Sphaerotilus microaerophilus: one gene and its partner. Each later gene encodes a partner of the first gene's protein in a complex. Links are inferred from orthologs where the notes say so. Each region holds a gene or a part of one and is shown on either strand. Other genes may lie near its edges.

What was found.
Region 2: the proteins of metK (region 1) and groL are in contact, whole or in part, in a cryo-EM structure (PDB 8P4O), measured with the Escherichia coli proteins. The link is inferred for Sphaerotilus microaerophilus from one-to-one orthologs.

What each region holds. Positions count from the first base shown.
Region 1 is NZ_AP025730.1:140,362-145,650, reverse strand. What follows is about bases 1,287-4,230. They hold metK (methionine adenosyltransferase), read right to left. Parts: upstream 3,378-4,230; coding sequence 2,196-3,377; downstream 1,287-2,195. Other genes in these bases: NGK70_RS00650 (lysophospholipid acyltransferase family protein), read left to right, coding at 3,585-4,230; NGK70_RS00660 (hypothetical protein), read left to right, coding at 1,362-2,096. In the rest of the region: NGK70_RS00665 (sensor domain-containing protein), read left to right, coding at 1-1,261; more of NGK70_RS00650, read left to right, coding at 4,231-4,490; NGK70_RS00645 (LpxL/LpxP family acyltransferase), read left to right, coding at 4,537-5,289. UniProt on the Escherichia coli protein: Catalyzes the formation of S-adenosylmethionine (AdoMet) from methionine and ATP.
Region 2 is NZ_AP025730.1:1,316,822-1,320,410, reverse strand. The notes cover bases 1-3,000. They hold groL (chaperonin GroEL), read right to left. Parts: upstream 2,323-3,000; coding sequence 679-2,322; downstream 1-678. Other genes in these bases: holA (DNA polymerase III subunit delta), read right to left, coding at 2,901-3,000; groES (co-chaperone GroES), read right to left, coding at 2,387-2,677; NGK70_RS05825 (pilin), read right to left, coding at 1-388. Also shown: more of holA, read right to left, coding at 3,001-3,589.

The DNA.
Region 1 (5,289 bases):
GCGCGCCGCACGCGAGGGCGAGCGGCTGGCGGTGCTCTTCCTGGACCTGGACCGCTTCAAGCACTTCAACGACAGCCTCGGCCATCCGGTCGGCGACGCGCTGCTGCAGGCGGTCGCGCCGCGTCTGCAGCAGGTGCTGCGGGGCTCGGACACGGTGGCCCGTCTGGGCGGCGACGAGTTCGTCGTGCTGCTGGAAGATGTCGAGACGGCGGCGAATGCCCAGTTGGTGGCACGGCGCATCGTCGAGGCGTTCAAGGCTCCTTTCGAGCTGGGCGAGTTGAGCCTGACGGCAACGACCACGGTGGGCGTGAGCCTGTACCCCGACCACGGTACGGACGTCACCAGCCTGTTCAAGTACGCCGACCTGGCGCTCTACCAGGGCAAGGAGTCGGGGCGGGGTGACTTCCGCATCTTCGAGACCCGGTTCAACGACGCCGCGCGCCAGCGCATGCACCTGGAGAACGAACTGCGCCAGGCCCTGCTGCGCAACGAGCTGGCGCTGCACTACCAGCCGCTGCTGTCACTGGGCGATGGCCGGCTGGCCGGCGCCGAGGCGCTGCTGCGCTGGACGCACCCGGAGCTGGGGTCGGTGTCGCCGGCCCATTTCATCCCGGTGGCGGAGGACAGCGGGCTGATCGTGCCCATTGGCGCCTGGGTGCTGGAGCAGGCCTGCCACCAGGCCCGGCGCTGGCTGGACGACGGCCTGCCGCTGGGGGTGATGGCGGTGAACCTGTCGGCGCTGCAGATCCAGCGCGACGACCTGGTCGCCACCGTGGCCAACGCGCTCACGCTCAGCGGCCTGCCGGCGCAGCACCTGGAGCTGGAGATCAGCGAGGCCTACATCCTGCGCCACGCGGAGCGCGACCTGCGCCAGCTGGCCCGGCTGCGCGAGCTGGGGGTGTCGCTGGCGCTGGATGACTTCGGCACCGGCCAGACCTCGCTGGGCCACCTGCGCCGCCTGCCGGTGGGCAAGCTGAAGATCGACCGGGCCTTCATGGCCGACATCGACCGCGACCCGGCTGGCGCCACCGTGACGCGCGCCATCATCGGCCTGGGCCACGGCCTGGGCATGACCGTGCTGGCCGAGGGCGTCGAGACCGAGGCCCAGGAGGCCCTGCTGCGCGCCCAGGGCTGCGACCAGGTGCAGGGCTTCCGTTACAGCCGGCCGCTGCCGGCGGCGGGGTTCGAGGCGTTTGTGTGGGGGCGCAGCGGCCGAGGGGACACGCCTTACTGGCCTGTTGCAGCACCGCACGTCGTCTGACGTTGACGTGGCGCAAGGTCAGGTTGCGCCACCGGCGTAGGGTCATCCTGGATTGGGCAACTTTGCTGCTGCCCGGTCCGTCCAGTCGGAGGGCACAGCGATGGTCGGCACATATGAAACCGGGTGGCAAGCCTATAACGCTCTCGGCGAGGAGTGCAAGAAGAACGTCAGCAGCACGAAACGAACGCGCAAGGCAGTGGCCAAGGCGGTCGGGGGGGCGACCGGCGAGGCAGTGGTGGTGGCTTTGGCGTCGGTGGTGCCGATTGTTCTGCCCTTGTTCGTCGAGTTGCTTCTTGAGGGTGGTAAAGGGGTCGTCGGTGCGGTGGAGGGGGGACGAGCCAAGACCACGATGGAGGACGGAGATGACCGCGAGGCTCTGAGACGCGACAACATCCAGAGCATTCTCTTCGGTGCCCCATTGCTGTCGGTGGTTGGCCCAAGACCGGGAACCCACGGCAGGGTCTGGCAAAGCGAGTTGATGGCCCTGGTGATGATTCACTATCGCAAGGCGCATGAAATCTGGGCCGCCGAGCCGTTCCCTGCAGGCAAGGCCGTGGAAGGACTGGCATCCTGCCACGATGCCGAGTTGCTCTACCGCAAGCACGTGGAGGTGGACTACCACCTGTCAAAGATGAAGGCCTACGCTGAAGAGTTGCAGAAGGTGGCCAGCAAGTACGTCGAGTTCTGCAACAAGAATTCGCAGACGCTGCAGAAGTCCTTCAAGATGGCTGAGGGCGCTGCGAAGGCGGTCATGGAGCACGACGAGCGATGGCACCAGGCGCACTGCGGTGTCGCGGAGCATTGCTACCGGACCACCAAGTGGCTGAGGCTCTGATCGGCAACTCGGTGGCAGCCGGACAGATTCACTCACCTCCGCTGCGCGGAGATGAGCTTCGCCCCAAACCTCAGGGTTCGCTGTCGCGAACGCCGGGCCTTACAGCCCGGCCGCTGCGCGCAGCGCCTGGGCCTTGTCGGTCCGCTCCCAGGTGAACTCGGGCTCTTCGCGGCCGAAGTGGCCGTAGGCCGCGGTCTTGGCGTAGATCGGGCGCAGCAGGTCGAGCATCTGGATGATGCCCTTGGGGCGCAGATCGAAGTGCGCTTGCACCAGCTTGGCGATCTCGGCGTCGGGGATGACGCCGGTGCCTTCGGTGTAGACCGTGATGTTCATCGGCTTGGCCACGCCGATCGCGTAGGCCACCTGGATCTGGCACTGTTTGGCCAGGCCGGCGGCGACGATGTTCTTGGCCACGTAGCGAGCGGCGTAGGCGGCCGAGCGGTCGACCTTGGTCGGATCCTTGCCGGAGAACGCGCCGCCGCCGTGCGGGCAGGCGCCGCCGTAGGTGTCGACGATGATCTTGCGCCCGGTCAGGCCGCAGTCCCCCTGCGGGCCGCCGATGACGAAGCGCCCCGTCGGGTTGATCAGGTAGCGGGTCTCATTGAGCCACTCCTTGGGCAGCACCGGCTTGATGATCTCCTCGATGATGGCTTCGGTGAAGCTGGCCTTCATCTGGGTCGCGGTCTCGGACTGGTCCGGTGCGTGCTGGGTGGAGAGCACCACGGTGTCGATCGAGTGCGGCTTGCCGTCGACGTAGCGCATCGTCACCTGGCTCTTGGCGTCCGGGCGCAGGAAGGGCAGGCGGCCGTCCTTGCGCAACTGGGCCTGGCGCTCGACCAGGCGGTGCGCGTAGTAGATCGGCGCGGGCATCAGCTCGGGCGTCTCGTCGCAGGCGTAGCCGAACATCAGGCCCTGGTCGCCGGCGCCGATGTTCAGGTAGTCGTCGCTGGCGCGGTCCACGCCCTGGGCAATGTCGTTGCTCTGCTTGTCGTAGGCCACGAGCACGGCGCAGCCCTTGTAGTCGATGCCGTACTCGGTGTTGTCGTAGCCGATGCGCTTGATGGTGTCGCGCGCGACCTGGATGTAGTCGACGTTGGCCTGGGTGGTGATCTCACCGGCCAGCACGACCAGGCCGGTGTTGGTCAGCGTTTCGGCGGCCACGCGCGAGAGCGGGTCCTGCGCCAGGATGGCATCGAGGATCGAGTCGGAGATCTGGTCCGCGACCTTGTCGGGGTGCCCTTCGGAAACGGATTCCGAGGTGAAGAGGAAATCGTTCGCCACTTAAATAAACTCCTGAGGTTGAACACAAGGACTTCGGCGGTTCGCCTGGGTCTTCGGGGTTCGGTTCGGAGACAGCGGCGAACGCTTTAGCGGTATTTCGTTCATCCTCCCGGGAGGGTGGATGCGTGCCGGTGACCCGTGGATCGCTGGCCCGTCGCCCCGCAAGTTGTTCCTTAACTCGGCGATGTCCGGAATTCTAGACCTGTGATCCCGACCCTTTTCAGACTGGCGGCACGCCTTCCGCTGGCACTTTTGCACCGTGTGGGCACTTTGTTGGGCTGGCTGGCCTTCTGGGGTTCGCCCCCCTACCGCCAGCGCCTGCGCGCCAACGTGGCCCAGGCCGGGCTGGACTGGGCCCGTGCGCGCGGCGCCGTGGCCTCGGCGGGGCGCATGGTGGCCGAACTGCCTTGGCTGTGGTGCCGCCCGCACGACCAGCCGCTGGGCGGTTGGGTGCGCTGGGACGGGGCCGAGCACGTCGAGGCCGCGCTGGCCGAGGGCCGCGGGCTGCTGATGCTCACGCCGCACCTGGGCTGCTTCGAGGTGATTGCGCAGGCCTATGCCGAGCGCTGGGGGGCTATGAGCCCGATCACCGCGCTGTACCGGCCCTCGCGCCAGCCGGCGCTGCGCGAGCTGGTGGCGCAGTCGCGCAACCGGCCCGGGCTGCTCACGGCCCCTGCCAACCTGACGGGGGTGCGGCAGATGATCCGCGCCCTGCGCAAGGGCGGCACGGTGGGCCTGCTGCCCGACCAGGTGCCGCCGCAGGGCATGGGGGTGTGGGCGCCCTTCTTCGGCCGCGAGGCCTACACGATGACGCTGGCCTCGCGCCTGGTGCAGCAGACCGGCGCGGCCTGGCTGCTCTTTGCCGCCGAGCGGCTGCCGGGTGGGCGCGGCTACGTGATCCGCGTCTCGGTGCCGGCCGAGCCGATGCCCGGCACCCCGGCCGATCCCGCCGGGGGGCAGGATGCCGAAGAGGTGGCCCGGCGGGCCGCGGCGGTGGTGAACCGGGCGATGGAAGGCCTCATCCTGGCCCGCCCGGACCAGTACCTCTGGGGCTACCACCGCTACAAGCAGCCGCGTCCCCAGGCCGAGGTGCCGGCCGATGGGGCAGACTGAGCGCTGGTCCTTCCTTCGAACCAAAACAGAGACAAAAACGCCATCCATGAGCGGGGACACTTCCAAGGCGCCGTGGCGCCAACGCGCCAGGGCTGCGGCCACCGCGGCGGCCTCCCGTGCGGTGCTGGGCCTGCTGTGGCTGCTGCACTGGCTGCCGCTGAGCTGGCTCGACCGGCTTGGCCATGGGCTGGGTGCGCTGCTGTGGCGGCTGGGCAGTTCGCGCCGCCGGGTGGCGCTGCGCAACCTGGCGCTCTGCCTGCCCGGGCGCAGCCCGGCCGAGCGCGAGGCCATTGCACGGGCGCACTTCGGCTGGCTGGGGCGCAGCTTCCTGGAGCGCGGCCTGCTCTGGTGGGCGCCGCGCGAGCGCCTGGAGCGGCTCATCCACGTCGAAGGCGATGTGAAGCTGGCCGAGCGCAGCGAGCGCCCGGTGATGTGGCTGGCGCCGCACTTCCTGGCGCTGGACGTGGCGGGCGTGGGCATCCTGCTCAACCAGAACCGCCGCGCCGGCTCGATCTACCAGGCGCAGAGCAACCCGGTGTTCGACGCGGCGATGCGCGCCGGCCGGCTGCGCTTCGGCAATGCCGAGATCTTTCCCCGGCAGGACAGCGCCAAGCCGCTGATCCGCGCCATCAAGCGCGGCGACGCCTTCTTCAACCTGCCGGACATGGACTTTGGCGCGAAGGACGCGGCCTTCGTGCCCTTTTTCGGCGTGCCGGCGGCCACGCTGCTGGCGCCCTCGCGCATGGCCCGGCTGCTCGACATGGTGGTGCAGCCGGTGGTGGGCGAGATGCTGCCCGGT
Region 2 (3,589 bases), 1.2 Mb from region 1 along the record:
CGGCCGACACGTCGATGGCATTAGCCATTGCAATGTCCGAATAAGGCGTCAGCGTGATGGTCTTACCATCGATGGCTGCGTCATTGAAACCCTGGGTGGTCACCGTGACAACACCGTTGATACCAGTGGCCACCGACGCAACGTACTTCGAGGGACTAGTGGATTCACAGCCCCATCCATTCGCCGTACCGATCGACGTCGTCGGCATCGACTGGATAGCCTCGCTGATCGACGTGCGGCACTGCGACGCGGCCAGGATGACTTCAGACATCTTCGCGCGCTTGGTGTAATCCTGATAAGCCGGCAGCGCCACGGCAGCCAAGATGCCGATGATCGCCACGACGATCATCAGTTCGATCAGCGTGAAGCCCTGTTGAACACGTTTCATCTGTAACCTCCAGTTGGGACAAGAACAAGGACTCATCATGCAGTTCCCGTGCCAGCCTGATCTCGCAGAGAACCTGCACTTTTGAGGAGCTTTTGCGCGCATGGAGACCCATCAGAGCCGGTTGACGACGCTGGGGCGACCAAAAATGTCACTTCGCGGTCGTGCCCACGAACACCAGCCGTCGCCTCGGCCCGGGCTTGACGTGTCTGGTCGCTCAAATGCAAAAAGGCCGCATCGCTGCGGCCTTTTTGCTGGCTTGAACGCGGCGAGCCGCGCTCAGGCAACCGGACTCACATGCCCATGTCCATGCCGCCCATGCCACCCATGCCGCCGCCCGGCATGGCCGGTGCGTCGTCCTTGGGGGACTCGGCGACCATGCACTCGGTGGTCAGCATCAGGCCGGCCACGGAGGCTGCGTTCTGCAGCGCGGTGCGGGTCACCTTGGTCGGGTCCAGGATGCCCATCTCGATCATGTCGCCGTAGGTGTCGTTGGCGGCATTGAAGCCGTACGTACCCGCGCCTTCCAGGACCTTGTTGATCACCACGCTGGGCTCGCCACCGGCGTTGGCCACGATCTCGCGCAGCGGCTGCTCGATCGCGCGCAGCACGATCTTGATGCCGGCGTCCTGGTCGTGGTTGTCACCCTTGATGCTGCCAGCCGATTGACGGGCACGCAGCAGGGCCACACCACCACCGGCCACGATGCCTTCTTCAACGGCGGCACGGGTGGCGTGCAGCGCGTCTTCGACACGGGCCTTCTTCTCCTTCATCTCGACTTCGGTGGCCGCGCCAACCTTGATCACCGCCACGCCGCCGGCCAGCTTGGCCACGCGCTCTTGCAGCTTTTCACGGTCGTAGTCGCTGGTGGCTTCCTCGATCTGGATGCGGATCTGCTTGACGCGCGCTTCGATGTCGCCAGCAGCGCCAGCGCCGTCGATGATGGTGGTGTTTTCCTTGCCCACTTCGACGCGCTTGGCCTGGCCCAGATCGGCCAGGGTGACCTTCTCGAGCGTCAGGCCGACTTCCTCGGCGATGACCTTGCCGCCCGTCAGGATGGCGATGTCTTCGAGCATGGCCTTGCGGCGGTCGCCGAAGCCCGGGGCCTTGACGGCCACGACCTTCAGGATGCCGCGGATGGTGTTGACCACCAGGGTCGCCAGCGCTTCGCCTTCGACTTCTTCAGCGATGATCAGCAGCGGACGGCCGGCCTTGGCCACTTGCTCCAGCGTGGGCAGCAGGTCGCGGATGTTGCTGATCTTCTTGTCGAACAGCAGGACAAACGGGTTGTCCAGCAGGGCAGCCTGCTTTTCCGGGTTGTTGATGAAGTAGGGCGACAGGTAGCCGCGGTCGAACTGCATGCCTTCGACGACGTCGAGCTCGCTGTTCAGGCTCTTGCCGTCTTCGACGGTGATGACGCCTTCCTTGCCGACCTTGTCCATCGCCTGGGCGATGATGGTGCCGACTTCTTCATCGCTGTTGGCGGAGATGGTGCCGACCTGCGCGATTTCCTTGCTGGTCGTGGTGGCCTTGGACTGCTTCTTCAGCTCGGCGACCAGGGCGATGACCGCCTTGTCGATGCCGCGCTTCAGGTCCATCGGATTCATGCCGGCGGCGACGAACTTCATGCCTTCGCGCACGATCGACTGGGCCAGCACCGTGGCGGTGGTGGTGCCGTCACCGGCCAGGTCGCTGGTCTTGGAAGCGACTTCCTTGACCATCTGCGCGCCCATGTTCTGGAGCTTGTCCTTGAGCTCGATTTCCTTGGCCACGGACACACCGTCCTTGGTCACGGTGGGGGCGCCGAAGGAGCGCTCCAGGACCACGTTGCGACCCTTGGGGCCCAGGGTGACCTTGACCGCGTTGGCCAGGACGTTCACGCCCTCGACCATGCGATGACGGGCGTCGGAACCGAAGACGACGTCTTTAGCTGCCATGTGTTTACTCCGAATTCTTCAAATAGGGGATGGTTTGCGTGGAGGGGAAGAAGCAGCCCGAGGCTTACTTCTGCACCACGGCAAACAGGTCTTCTTCGCGCATGACCAGCAGCTCTTCGCCGTCGACCTTGACGGACTGGCCGCTGTACTTGCCGAACAGGACGCGGTCACCCACGGCGACGTTCAGGGCCACGAAGTCGCCCTTGTCGTTGCGCTTGCCCGGGCCCACGGCCAGGACTTCACCCTGATCGGGCTTCTCTGCGGCGTTGTCGGGGATCACGATGCCCGAAGCGGTCTTGGTTTCTTGTTCGAGGCGCTTGACGATCACGCGATCGTGCAGAGGACGAAGTTTCATCGTATCTCCTAGGGAGGAAAGACTGGACTGTTTGGGAATCGGTGGGGCCGTCGCCGGCAGGGCGCAAACGCCGCCCACCTCCCCCGGCAGGTTCACCAAAGAGAACACCACCCGGGATCACTAGCACTCATCACCTGCGAGTGCTAACAGCGAGATTATAGGAACGATGTGCGGGCTTTCAAGGGGCCAGGGATCTGCCCTTGTTCTACGGGTTTTCCCGCCCTCAGGGCCGCAGCGCCAGCGGCGGCGGCGGCGCAGCGCCCCGCTTGGGCAGCGGGCGCAGCGCCTCCACCGTCTGCAGCATCAGCCGCCTGAGCGCCTCCCAGGGGTCGAGCGGCCAGGCGGGATCGCGCAGACCCTTGACGATGCCGTCCACGGTGTGGGCGTCGGCCACCAGGGCGTCGAGGGGGGCATCGGGCAGCTGCGGCAGCACGCGCTCCAGCAGGCGCTCCTTCTGGCCCCAGACACGCGCCTCGCGCAGCGCCAGCGGGGGCGGTTTGCCCTCGCGCAGCGCGATCTGCACGCGGCGCAGCGCGCGCAGATCCTCCGACAGGGTCCAGTGCACCAGCACGGCGGCCTCGCCCTCGGCGCACAGGCCGTCGAGCATGCGCAGTGCGCGGGGCACGTTGCCGGCCAGCACCGCCTCGCCGAGCTTGAAGACGTCGTAGCGCGCCACGTTGAGCACGGCCGATTCGATCTGCTCGAAGCCCAGCGTCGCGCTGGGATGCAGCAGCGCCAGCTTGCTGATCTCCTGGTGCGCGGCCAGCAGGTTGCCTTCGATGCGGTCGGCAAAGAAGGCCAGCGCGCGCTGGCCGGGCTCGCCGTCCTCGACACGCAGGCCCTGCGCGGCCAGGCGCTGGGCGATCCACTGCGGCAGCGCGGGGCGCTCGATGGGGTCGACGCGCACGCTGG